3 regions of the Massilimicrobiota sp. SW1139 genome follow, and region 3 is predicted to be linked to each of the others. Evidence: predicted binding sites of a transcription regulator. Region 3 holds the regulator's gene; each other region holds the start of a gene.
What was found. Region 3 encodes HrcA, which represses chaperone genes, less so after heat shock. Its sites were predicted from a motif close to TTTTAGCACTNNNNNNNNNNNAGTGCTAAAA; they were not measured.
Positions count from the first base shown of each region.

Region 1: the regulator HrcA is predicted to act here: its motif matches at 1,674-1,704, upstream of E0K96_RS00200 (ATP-dependent Clp protease ATP-binding subunit).
Region 2: the regulator HrcA is predicted to act here: its motif matches at 2,406-2,436, upstream of E0K96_RS02525 (Hsp20/alpha crystallin family protein).

Region 1 is NZ_SJOR01000001.1:38,320-42,619, forward strand. It holds gene E0K96_RS00185 (thiamine diphosphokinase) at 1-276, shown strand, start outside; gene E0K96_RS00190 (DegV family protein) at 295-1,191, shown strand; partial or broken gene tnpA (IS200/IS605 family transposase) at 1,396-1,620, shown strand; gene E0K96_RS00200 (ATP-dependent Clp protease ATP-binding subunit) at 1,762-4,300, shown strand, end outside.
Region 2 is NZ_SJOR01000003.1:35,172-39,471, reverse strand. It holds gene E0K96_RS02540 (hypothetical protein) at 182-460, opposite strand; gene argH (argininosuccinate lyase) at 516-1,898, shown strand; gene E0K96_RS02530 (HIT family protein) at 1,916-2,347, shown strand; gene E0K96_RS02525 (Hsp20/alpha crystallin family protein) at 2,558-3,001, shown strand; gene E0K96_RS02520 (CDP-alcohol phosphatidyltransferase family protein) at 3,139-3,771, shown strand; gene E0K96_RS02515 (phosphatidylserine decarboxylase) at 3,768-4,300, shown strand, end outside.
Region 3 is NZ_SJOR01000007.1:61,111-65,410, reverse strand. It holds gene dnaK (molecular chaperone DnaK) at 1-1,114, opposite strand, end outside; gene grpE (nucleotide exchange factor GrpE) at 1,135-1,692, opposite strand; gene hrcA (heat-inducible transcriptional repressor HrcA) at 1,703-2,740, opposite strand; gene hemW (radical SAM family heme chaperone HemW) at 2,845-3,942, opposite strand; gene E0K96_RS05680 (L-serine ammonia-lyase, iron-sulfur-dependent, subunit alpha) at 3,939-4,300, opposite strand, start outside.

The DNA.
Region 1 (4,300 bases), on a different contig from region 3:
GAAAAATATCAGGATATCTCTATCACGATCTATGATGAATGGAACAAGATATTTGTTTTAAAACCAGGTCAACATTATCTTGCTAAAGATCAATATCATTATTTTTCTATATTTGCTTTTGATGAGAGCGTCGTGACATTAAAAGATTGTCATTATCCATTGGATCATTACATCTTAAAAAGAAATGATCCTCTGTGTGTATCCAATCAAATGAATGAAGAATATGCGATTGTGGAAAATTCACGACCTGTACTCTGTATTCAATCAATATCATAATGGAAAGGAGGAATAAGAATGTATCAGATAGTTTCAGATGGTTCATGTGATTTAGATCAGTCATTGATGAATCAGTTTCATATTCATGTTGTTCCATTTTATATAACAACGGATAATGAACACTATCAAAAAGAAAAAGAAGATTTAGAAGTGCATGAATTTTATCAATTTATGGTTGATCATAAAGATGTTTTTCCTAAAACTTCTATGCCTTCTATTGAAGATTATATAAAAACTTTTACACCTATCCTGGAAAATCAGGAAGATATTATATGTATATGTATTACGACTAAATTTTCTGGTTCCTATAACAGTGCTATGAATGCGAAAATGATGTTAGATGAAAAATATCCTGAACGTCAAATTACGATTATTGATGCTACTGTGAATACTGTTTTACAAGGTTTACTGGTTATTGAGGCTGCCCAAATGAAAGAGGCTGGCTATCAATATGACGAAGTGATTCAAAAAATTGAAAATATCAAATCGTCAGGACGTATTTTCTTTACAGTTGGAAATTTTGAATATCTCATTCATGGTGGACGAATTGGTAAAGTTGCTGGAGTTGCAGCGAAAACATTAGGAATTAGACCTTTAATTGTACTTCATGATGGTGAAATATTTGCAATGGGTGTTACACGTGGACGTGAAAAATCTAAAAAGAAAGTTCTTGACCATACTGTAAAATATTTTAAAGATAACCAGCTTTCACCAAATGATTATCGTTTTTGTGTTGGGTATGGCTATGATCAACAAGAAGGAGAAAAGTTTAAAGAAAGCTTGCAAGAGGTGATGTTACAAGCTTATCCAGACTTCCATGAACCTATTTTAATTCAACAAATTGGCGCTACAATTGGTGTGCATACGGGACCATATCCAATTGGTGTGGGTATTTTAAAAAAATATGATCTTTAGGAGAATCCTAAAGATTTTTTATTATTAAAAATACCACGTGTTATACGCGTGGTAAAAGAATTAAGCTTAGCACGTTGAAAGTAAAAAGCCTCCAATGATACAATGAATTTAGCCTGGCAGCTAAGAAACAAAAGAATCAAAGGAGGTTAGTCTATGAAAGACATAAATAGTTTATCACATACATCATATAGATGAAAATATCATATAGTTATCGTACCAAAATATAGAAGGCTCATCATATATAATAAATTAAGAAGAGATATCATAGAGATATTGATACTGTTGATTAACAGATTCAAGGATGTAGAACTTATAGAGGGGCAAGTATGTTCTGACCATATACATATGTTACTTGAAATTCCACCAAAATATTCTATATCGGAATTTATGGGGCAGTTGAAGTCAAAGTCTACACTGATGATATTTGATTTGAATAAGTCAGGTTATTCATTATAAAAACAGTATTTGAATTTTAATAAACATTTTAGCACTTCGGGGTTGACAGTGCTAAAAAACATGGTATACTATAATTAGCACTTGGATATAATGAGTGCTAAAGGAGTGATGAAGATGAATATAGAAAAATGGACAACAGCTATGCAGGAAGCTATGCAAAAAGCCATGCAACAGACTTTAGGAATGTCTTGTCAGGTTGTTGATGTTGAAGATTTTTTATTAGCATTATTGGAAGATACAAGTGGTATTTTATATCGTGTGCTATCAAAAGCAAATGTCAATATTCAACAGTTAGAAACATTTTTAAGAAATAAACAACAACAAAAACCAAGAGTCAATGGTGTTGATGAAAGTCAATTAAGAATATCATATGATTTGAATCAATTGTTGATAAAAGCTCAAAAAGTGATGAGTGATTATAAAGATGAATATACAAGTGTTGAACATTTGATTATGGCAATGTTTGAAGTGCAATCAACATTTATTCAAGATTTGATTCGACAATATCATTTAAATAAAAAAGAATTAGAAAAGATTATTCAGGAAATGCGAGGTGGAAATATGGTTAATAATCCACAACCAGAAAATCAATATGAAGTTTTAACAAAATATGGTAGAGATCTTATTCAAGATGTTAAGGATGGAAAATTAGATCCTGTTATTGGTCGTGATGAAGAAATTAGACGTGTTATTCAAATCTTATCACGTAAAACAAAAAATAATCCTATTTTGATAGGTGAACCAGGTGTTGGAAAGACTGCTATTGTTGAAGGATTGGCATGGCGTATTTTTAAAAATGACGTGCCTGTCAGCTTACAAAATAAGACTCTTTATGAACTTGATTTAGGAGCTTTGGTAGCAGGTGCTAAATATCGTGGTGAATTTGAAGAAAGATTAAAAGCTGTATTAAATGAAATTAAAAAATCTGAAGGAAATATCATTTTATTCATTGATGAGATTCATCAGCTTGTTGGAGCCGGAAAAACAGATGGTGCTATGGATGCAGCTAACTTATTAAAACCAATGTTAGCACGTGGTGAACTTCACTGTATTGGAGCAACAACGCTAGATGAGTATCGTATGTACATTGAAAAAGATGCTGCTTTAGAAAGACGTTTCCAAAAAGTTCAAGTTGATGAACCAGATAGTGACGATACAATTGCGATTTTACGTGGTTTAAAAGATAGCTTTGAATCTCATCATGGTGTACAGATTACAGATAGTGCCATTGTGGCAGCTGTGAATATGAGTGAACGTTATATTACTGATCGTTTCTTGCCAGATAAGGCTATTGATTTGATTGATGAAGCATGTGCATCTGTACGTATGGAAATTGATTCTTTACCAGAAGAATTAGATGTTATCACAAGAGAAAAAAATCGTTTGGAAATGGAACGTATTTCTATTGAAAAAGAAGATAAAAATGCAGATAATGAAAAACGTCTAGATGAAATTAAGAGTCGTATTGCTTCATTAGATGAACAAGTAACAGGTTTAACAGATAAATGGAAAGAAGAAAAGAAAGCTTTAGATCATATTAAAGAATTAAAAGATCAAAAGGTGAGATATGAAGCCCTTAAAGATAAATATGAAACTGAAGGTAATTTAGAAGAAGCTTCAAAAATCAAGTATGAAACATTACCCCGTATTAATAAAGAAATTGCTGATTATCAATCACAAGAGTCTGATGATGCTTTATTACAGGAAAAAGTAACAGTTGATACAGTCAGTGAAGTTATTGCTAGATGGACAGGTATTCCTATTCATAAATTGATGGAATCTGAAAGAGAAAAATTATTACATCTTGATGATACTTTAAGAAAAAGAGTTATTGGACAGGATGAAGCGATTGAAAAGATCTGTGATGCTATTTTAAGATCACGTGCTGGAATCAATGATGAAAACCGTCCAATTGGTTCATTTATGTTCCTTGGGCCAACTGGAGTAGGAAAAACAGAAGTCGCAAAGAGTTTAGCAGAACAATTATTCGATAGTGAAAAGAATATTGTACGTATTGACATGAGTGAATATATGGAGAAGTTTAGTGTTTCTCGTTTATTAGGTGCTCCTCCAGGTTATGTTGGATATGAAGAAGGTGGCCAATTAACAGAAGCTGTTAGACGTGCGCCTTATAGTATTGTTTTATTGGATGAAATTGAAAAAGCACATCCTGAAGTCTTTAATGTTTTGCTTCAAGTCTTAGATGATGGTCGTATTACTGATTCTAAAGGCAATGTTGTTAGCTTCAAAAATACAATCATTATTATGACATCTAATATTGGCTCACAATATTTATTACAAGGTAATAATGAAGAAACAAGACATGAAGTTGAAATGGAATTAAAAACTCATTTTAAACCAGAATTCTTGAATCGTATTGATGAAATTGTCATGTTTAATTCATTAGATAATCAAGTTGTTTATAAGATTATTGATAAATTTATTGCTCAGCTTTCTAAACGTCTAGAACAACAAAATATATCAGTTCAAGTGAGTGAAGGGGCTAAAGAAGAAATCGCAAGAGAAGGTTTTGATCCTACTTTTGGAGCGAGACCACTTAAACGTTTCATTCAGGGACATATTGAAACTTTAGTTGCTAAAGAAATGATTAAAGGTTCTATTCAAAAAGATGATAACATTACGATTGATTATC
Region 2 (4,300 bases), on a different contig from region 3:
TCAGGTTGTAAAAACAAAGAATTCTAGAAAACTATTAATTTCTAATGTTAAATTAACATAAGAAGAATTTTAAGGGCTTGATTACGCATTAAATCTATAGATATAGATGATATGAATAATTTGAAAATCAATCTTTTGATCAGAACTAAAAATAGACATAGTCACAGGACTATGTCTATTTTTAAAGTCTATATAAAAATGATTTGAGTGTATATTCATTGTTTTTTAAATACCAACAATAAAATACAGCATGTGCATCTGGATCTGTAATAGGAATAATTTTACGATTCGTTGGTACACCTTCTAAGTTCATCATAATGTCTGAAGTAAATGAAGGTAAAGAAGAAAGTTCTATAAGATCATAGAATACTGTTCTATCCTGTTGAACAAGAAATTTTGTATTAGGCATTGTCTTTTTATGCATATCATTCCAAAATCCTATATTTGACATTAATAACATTCTTCCTCCATCCATCTCCTTTAATGTTAGAGATTTTCTTGAAGGGGAATAAATTATGGTTTTATGGGCTGGTAGATTTCAAAAAGAATTAAATGCAAATGTCAATGCATTTAATTCTTCCCTATCATTTGATGCGAGATTATATAAACATGATATTATGGGAAGTCTTGCACATGCGAATATGTTATATCATCAAGGGATTATAGATGAAATCAGTTATCAAGAAATCAAACAAGGATTAAATGATATCTTAAATGATATCAATACACATCGATTGGTATTTGATGAAACTGCTGAAGATATTCATATGTTTATAGAAAGTGAACTAACAAAAAGATATCCTAACAATGGTAAAAAGCTCCACACTGCAAGATCTAGAAATGATCAAGTTGCATTAGATTTAAGATTGTATGCAAGAGATGAAATACAAGATATTAAAAATATGTTGAAAGATTTGATACACACATTATGTTACCAATCTTCAAATCATCTCTATACATATATGTGTGGTTATACCCATTTACAACGTGCTCAACCGATTACCTTTGCTCATCATCTTATAGCATATGCACAAATGTTTTATCGTGATATAACAAGATTAGGAGATTGTTATAAACGTATGAATGTTTCACCATTAGGTTCAGGTGCATTGGCAACAACAACATATCCTATTGATAGATATTTTGTTGCACAACAATTAAACATGGATGATATCACTTATAATTCATTAGATGGAGTTAGTGATCGAGATTATGCTATTGAATTATGTCATGCTCTAGCAATCATTATGATGCATTTATCAAGATTGAGTGAAGAAGTGATTTTATGGAGTTCATGGGAATATAAGTATATTGAATTAGATGATGCTTATGCAACAGGATCAAGCATTATGCCACAAAAGAAAAATCCGGATATTGCAGAACTTGTAAGAGGAAAAAGTGCAAGAGTAATCAGTGATGTATCAACTCTACTGACTATGATGAAAGGATTACCTCTTGCCTATAATAAAGACATGCAAGAAGATAAAGAAGCTTTATTTGATGCTATTGATACTGTAAAACTTTGTTTGCCTGTTTTTAACGATATGTTAAAAACAATGAAAGTCAATGTAGAACAAATGAGAACCTTTGCAGCAAAAGGCTTCATTAATGCAACAGATTGTGCAGATTATTTAACAAAGAAAGGTTTAGCATTTAGGGATGCTTATTATATTACTGGAAAATTAGTATCTTATTGTATAGAAAGCAACTATGTTTTAGAAACATTACCATTAGAAATCTATCAATCATTTCATGAACTGTTTCAAGAAGATATATACCACGCTGTGTCATTAGAAACATGTGTGAATAATAGAAATGTTGTAGGTGGTCCAGCTCCAGAAACAGTGAAAAAGAGTATTGAAATGATGAAAAATCAATTGGGGGAAAAATGTGTTTAATTTGTGACAGAATAAAAATGATAAAGAATGGTACAAATCCATATTTTGTAAAAGAACTTGAAACTGGTTATGTGGTTATTGGAGATAATCAGCATTTTAAGGGATATACTTTATTTTTATATAAAGATCATAAAACAGAATTATTTCATTTAGAAACAATCAAAAAAATGAAGTTTTTAGAAGAAATGTATATTGTAGCTGAAGCAGTTTCTAAAGCTTTTAATGCAGAAAAAATGAACTATGAATTATTGGGAAATGGAGATACACATCTTCACTGGCATTTATTTCCAAGAGTCAATGGTGATTTAGGAAAATATGGTAATAATGGTAAGGGACCTGTCTGGTGGTATCCAATGCAAAAAATGTATGATGATTCTAACTGTCCTACAAATGAAGAATTAAGGATAATGAAATCAAGATTATTAATGGAGTTAGATAAACTCTTGTAAATACAGATTTTTAATAAATTCATATGATTATATGTTGACATAATGTGTGAAAAAATGTTTTTAGCACTCTATACTTGACTCTGCTAAAATGGAGGACTATAATATAAATAGAAATAAGGAAAGAGAATGAAAAAGGCAATCCTTACTTCTCATATCAAACATTGTTCATTCTCTAACAATGCTTAGAATTATTCATAAGAGGTGATATATATGTTAATGCCTAGTATTTTTGGAGAAAGTTTATTTGATGACTGGTTTGATGATTTTGACAAGGAATTCTTTGGAAAGAAAAATCCATTGTATGGAAAACATTCAAGAAATGTGATGAAGACAGATGTACGAGAAACAGAAGGAACATATGAATTAGATGTGGATCTTCCAGGCTTCAAGAAAGAAGATGTGGAATTGTCATTTGACAATGGCTATTTGACAATTTCAGCTAAAAAGAGCTTAAATAAAGATGAGAAGAATAAAGAAGGACAATATATCCGACAGGAAAGATATGCAGGAAGCATGAGTCGAAGCTTCTATGTGGGAGAAAGTGTACCACAAAGCGATATCAAGGCTAAATTTGAAGATGGAGTCTTGAGAATATCAATACCAAAACAGGATATGAAAGTCATCGAAAACAACAATACAATTACGATTGAATAAATAGTCAGGGTTCGAGAAATCGAACTCTTTTTTTGTAGACAATTCATGAAATTTCTTCTATTATAGAAAAGTCCTATAAAAAAATGTAGAAGTATGCTATAATACAACCGTTAAAATAAAATGTGTGGGAGAAAGATATGATTGGTTTTTATAATTATACTGTCATATTAACTTATTTAAGTTTGATAAGTGCTTTGTTTGGAACGCATTTGGCATTTAAAGGGAATTTTAGTGGAGCACTTATTTGCTTATTATTAAGTGGTGCTTTTGATTCTTTTGATGGAATGGTAGCACGTACTAAAAAAGACAGAACAGAGGAAGAGAAAAAGTTTGGGATACAAATTGATTCATTAGCTGATATGTTTAGCTTTGGTATTTTTCCAGCTATTATTGGATATACCATGATGGATTCTATTGTGTGTGGTGTAACTTGGTTATGGTTTTTTATTTTTGCGTTATATGCTTTATGTGCTATTAGTAGACTGGGATATTTTAATGTGGTTGAAGAAATGCGACAAAAAGAAACCACAGAAAAAAGAAAATACTATCAGGGTTTACCTGTTACAAGTGCAGCATTAATCTTTCCAGCTATCTATTTATTAAGACATGTTTTGACAGCTGAGTTGACGTATAGTATATATGCATTGGTTATGTTTGTTGTCGCATGGGCATTTATTATTAATTTTCAAGTAAGAAAACCTGGTTTAAAAGGCATTTTAGTTATGCTTGTTATGGGTATTTTGATTTGTACAGGATTGTTGATGTTATGAGAATATTTGATCGAAGTGGACAAGAACTCATTGTCAATCAAAGCCAAAATCAATTATTAAAATTTTTATACAGTCATTTTTTAGGAAGATGTGCACTAAAAGTGTTAACCCTTCCTTTTATTACCCACATTGGTGGCTGTTATATGAATAGTCGATTTTCAAAACGTAAGATACAGCCGTTTATTCAACAAAATCAAATTGACATGAGTCAATATGAAAAACAGGAATATAGCTGTTATAATGATTTTTTTACTAGAAAAATAAAAAAAGAAGCAAGACCTATTTGTATGGAACATGATCTTTTGATTGCACCTGCAGATTCTAAATTAACCTATTATCCAATTCATCAAGATACATATTTAACAATAAAGGATACTGTCTATTCTTTATCTGATTTATTGAAGAATCAATCGTTAGCTCAGGAATACGATGGTGGAACATGTCTGATTTTTAGGTTGACGGTAGACGACTATCATCGTTATTGTTATATTGATGATGGAACAAAAGAACAGGATATTTATATACCTGG
Region 3 (4,300 bases):
TACCTAATGATAATGGTGTTACATCTAGTAAGACAATGTCTTTAACATCTCCAGCAATAACTCCACCTTGGATTGCAGCACCCATAGAAACAACTTCATCAGGGTTTACTGATTTGTTAGGTTCTTTTCCAAGTAATCTCTTTACTGATTCTTGAACTGCAATAATACGTGTAGAACCACCAACTAATAAAACTTGATCAATATCACTTGGAGACATACCTGCATCGCTTAATGCTTGTCTTACAGGTCCTTCTGTACGCATAACTAAATCATGTGTTAATTCATCAAATTTAGCTCTTGTTAGTGTTAATTCAAGATGTAATGGACCAGCTGGACCAGCAGAAATGAATGGTAATGAAATTTGAGTTTGCATCATACCAGAAACATCTTTCTTTGCTTTTTCTGCAGCTTCTTTTACACGTTGCATAGCCATTTTATCGTTGCTTAAGTCAACACCTTGTTCTTTTTTGAATTCAGCAACAATCCAGTTCATGATAGCTTGGTCAAAGTCATCTCCACCTAAATGGTTATCACCAGCAGTAGCTAAAACTTCAAACATACCATCAGCTAAATCAAGGATAGAAACATCAAATGTTCCTCCACCTAAGTCATAAACTAAAACTTTTTGTTCTTTATCTAATTTATCAACACCAAATGCTAATGCTGCTGCAGTTGGTTCGTTGATAATACGTTCAACTTCTAATCCAGCAATTTTACCAGCATCTTTTGTTGCCTGACGTTGAGCATCATTGAAATATGCCGGTACTGTAATAACAGCACGATTAACTGATTCACCTAAATAAGATTCAGCAGTTGCTTTTAAGTTTTGTAAAATCATAGCTGAAATTTCTTGAGGTGTATAATCTTTACCATTAACATGTTCTTTATAGCTTGTACCCATATGTCTTTTAATTGACATAACAGTTTCTTTGTTTGTAACTGCTTGACGTTTAGCAGCTTCACCAACAATAATTTCTCCATTTTTGAAAGCAACAACAGATGGAGTTGTTCTTAATCCTTCAGGATTTGCAATAACTTTTGCTTCACCATTTTCCATCACACTTACACATGAGTTTGTTGTTCCTAAATCAATACCAATAATTTTATTACCCATAATGATCATCCTCCTAAAATTTATTCATTGACTTTGACTAAAGATGCACGAATAACGCGATCTTTCAATTTGTAACCTTTTTGAAGTTCTTCTACAACAACATTGTGATCAAAATTTTCATCTTGTGTTGTCATAACTGCCTGATGTAGATTTGGATCAAATTCTTTACCTTGAGCTTCAATCACTTCTACACCATTTTTCTTTAAAATGTTCATCAACTGATCAAAGATCATCTGATAACCTTTCAAGAAAGTTTGAACTTCTTCACTTGGATTTTGCACATTCAACGAACGTTCAAAATTATCCACTACTGGAAGTAATTCTTCAATAAATGACTGCATCATAAATTTTAATGAATTTTGATGTTCTTTTTCTAAACGTCTTTTTAAGTTTTCCATATCTGCAAAAACTTTATAATAATCCGTTTTCCATGTATTGACTTCTTCTTCCAATTTTTTCATTTGCTTTTCTAAGCTTTCTGTTGTATTCTCATCTTTCTTTTCTTCATTTTCATTTGTTTGTTCATCTACAACTTCTTCTGTCACTTCTTCTTTTTCAGTTTCCTTTTCCTTTGCCATTGTTTCACCTCTATTCATCATCTTCATCATTTTGACTCACAAGAACTTCTTCTAAGCTCTTTGAAATATACTCAACTAAAGAAACGACTTTCTCATAAGGCATACGTGTTGGCCCAATGACTGAAATAGATCCTTTAGACTCATTCCCTGTTTTAAACGAAGCTGAAATCACCGAAACATCATTTAAATCCTTTATTGGTGAATCACTTCCAATTCTGACCGTTACACCATCTTCCAAAGCAATCGGTTCCAAACTTTTCCAAGATTGTGAATTTTCAAATGCAGTTACTAAACGACGTAATTTATTCACATCGTTATATTCTGGCTGATATAACATATTCTCTTTTCCAGAAAAATAAACATTGTTATTCGCAAACTTCATAAATGCTTCCAAGAAAGCATTGAATAGAACTTCATGTTCTTTAATACGAGCACTTAATATAGGTTTGACATCTCTTTCTAAACGATAAACGACTTGATTCATCGGTGTTCCATCAAGCAGTTCATTCATGACATTGACACAACTCGTTAAATCTTCCATATAAGCATTATTCGTAATATTGAAGTTTCGATTTTCGACATGTCCTTTATCTGTGACGATAATGGCTGTCACAGTATGTTCAGACAAAGGAACAAGCGTAATATTCTGTAAATGTTCATAAATTGCATTTGGTCCTAATGCGACTGTTGTCAAATGAGTCAATTGACTTAAAATTTGGCAACTCTCTTTAATAATTTCATTTAAAGAGCGATGTCGGTCTCCCAAAATTGTTGAAACCTGATTTTTCACCTCGTCATCTACACTAGGTTGCATCAAGGTATCGACATAAAAACGATATCCTTTTGTTGATGGGACACGCCCTGAAGACGTATGCGTCTTCTCTAAGTAACCGTGTTCTTCTAGAAACGACATTTCATTTCTAATTGTTGCACTCGAATAAGGAAGCTGATATTTCGTCATTAAGGTTTTTGATCCTACTGGCTCAGCCGTTTCCACAAATTCTTCAACAATACATTTTAAAATCAGTAATTGCCTAGCTGTCAGCATATCATAGCCTCCTTTAGCACTCCTTTTCCTCTTGTGCTAATTACATTATACTCATCTTTTTAGCACTGTCAACACTTTTGTGCTAAAAAAGAATGAAAAACAGGTCATCCCTGTTCATCTTCTAAAAAATCTATTAAAATATTATTGAGATAATCCATCCCTAAAGATGTTGTTTTTAAATATCCATTCGTTATTTCTAAAAAATTCATATTTTGATATTTAGTAATGACATCTTGATATTTCACTTGAAAATCAATATCAAATAATCTATTCATTTCCTCAAGAGAAATCCCTTCATTCAAACGTAAACCCATCATGATTTTTTCAAACAAGCAATCCTCCATAGACAATGGAATATCATTTTCTAAATAATGATGATTCAAATAACGTGTCAAAGATTTTGTATTTTCATAACGATGATGTTTTTTTAATGAATGTGCAGAAAGACCAATCCCCTCATAATCCTGATAATGCCAATATACAAGATTATGCAATGATGGTTTATAACGATAATAATTACTCACTTCATATTGATGGAAACCATATTTTTTTAATTCTTGTCGTATAAAATGATACCACTTGGCATCTTCTTCATCATCCAAAGGCTGATAATTCATATTTTTTAAGATTGTATGATCCTCTAAAATCAACGCATAATAGGAAACATGTCCTATGTCTAATTGACATAATTGTTGAATATCTGCTTGAACATCTTCTAATGTCTGATCTGGTAAACCATACATCAAGTCAATATTAATATCCTGAAAGCCTATTGTTTGAGCATCTTTTATGAGTTCTAAAACTTGTTTAGAGGTATGAACTCTACCAATCTTTTTTAATAAATCATCACGAAAGGTCTGGACACCAATGCTTAAACGATTGACACCATTTTGAAAACAAAGCTCTAATTTTTCTTGATCCATTGTTTCTGGATTGACTTCGATACTATATTCTTGAACTTGTTTGGAAAAAGGTTTTAATAATTCAAATAAGTATTGAAGCTGCTGATAAGTAAGAGCAGTTGGTGTTCCACCACCAATATAGATACTATCATAAGATGTTGATAAAGCTTTATCTTTTATTTCAAAAGATAAAGCTTTTAAATAATCCCAGGCCCATTTTTCATCATAAAAGACTTTACAAAAATCACAATAACTACAAATATGCTGACAGAATGGAACATGAACATATAAAGCACTCATGATAAACCAAATTCTTTCGCTAATCCACCTAGAGAGGTTTCTTTATAATCACTAGATAAATCTTTACCCGTTTCTTTCATGACTTTGACAATAGTATCAAAAGACACTTTGTTTTTTCTTAAATAACCTAACTGTTTAGCTAACATTGCTGCATCTAATGCACGTAATGATCCATATCCATTACGCTCAATACATGGAATTTGAACATAACCACCTACAGGATCACAAGTCAATCCTAGATTGTGTTCTAATCCCATTTCAGCAGCATACTCTATTAACGAATTATTAAGTTCATATATCCAAGCCATTGTAGCAGCCGCCATTGCACAGGCCGTTCCTACTTCTGCCTGACAACCAC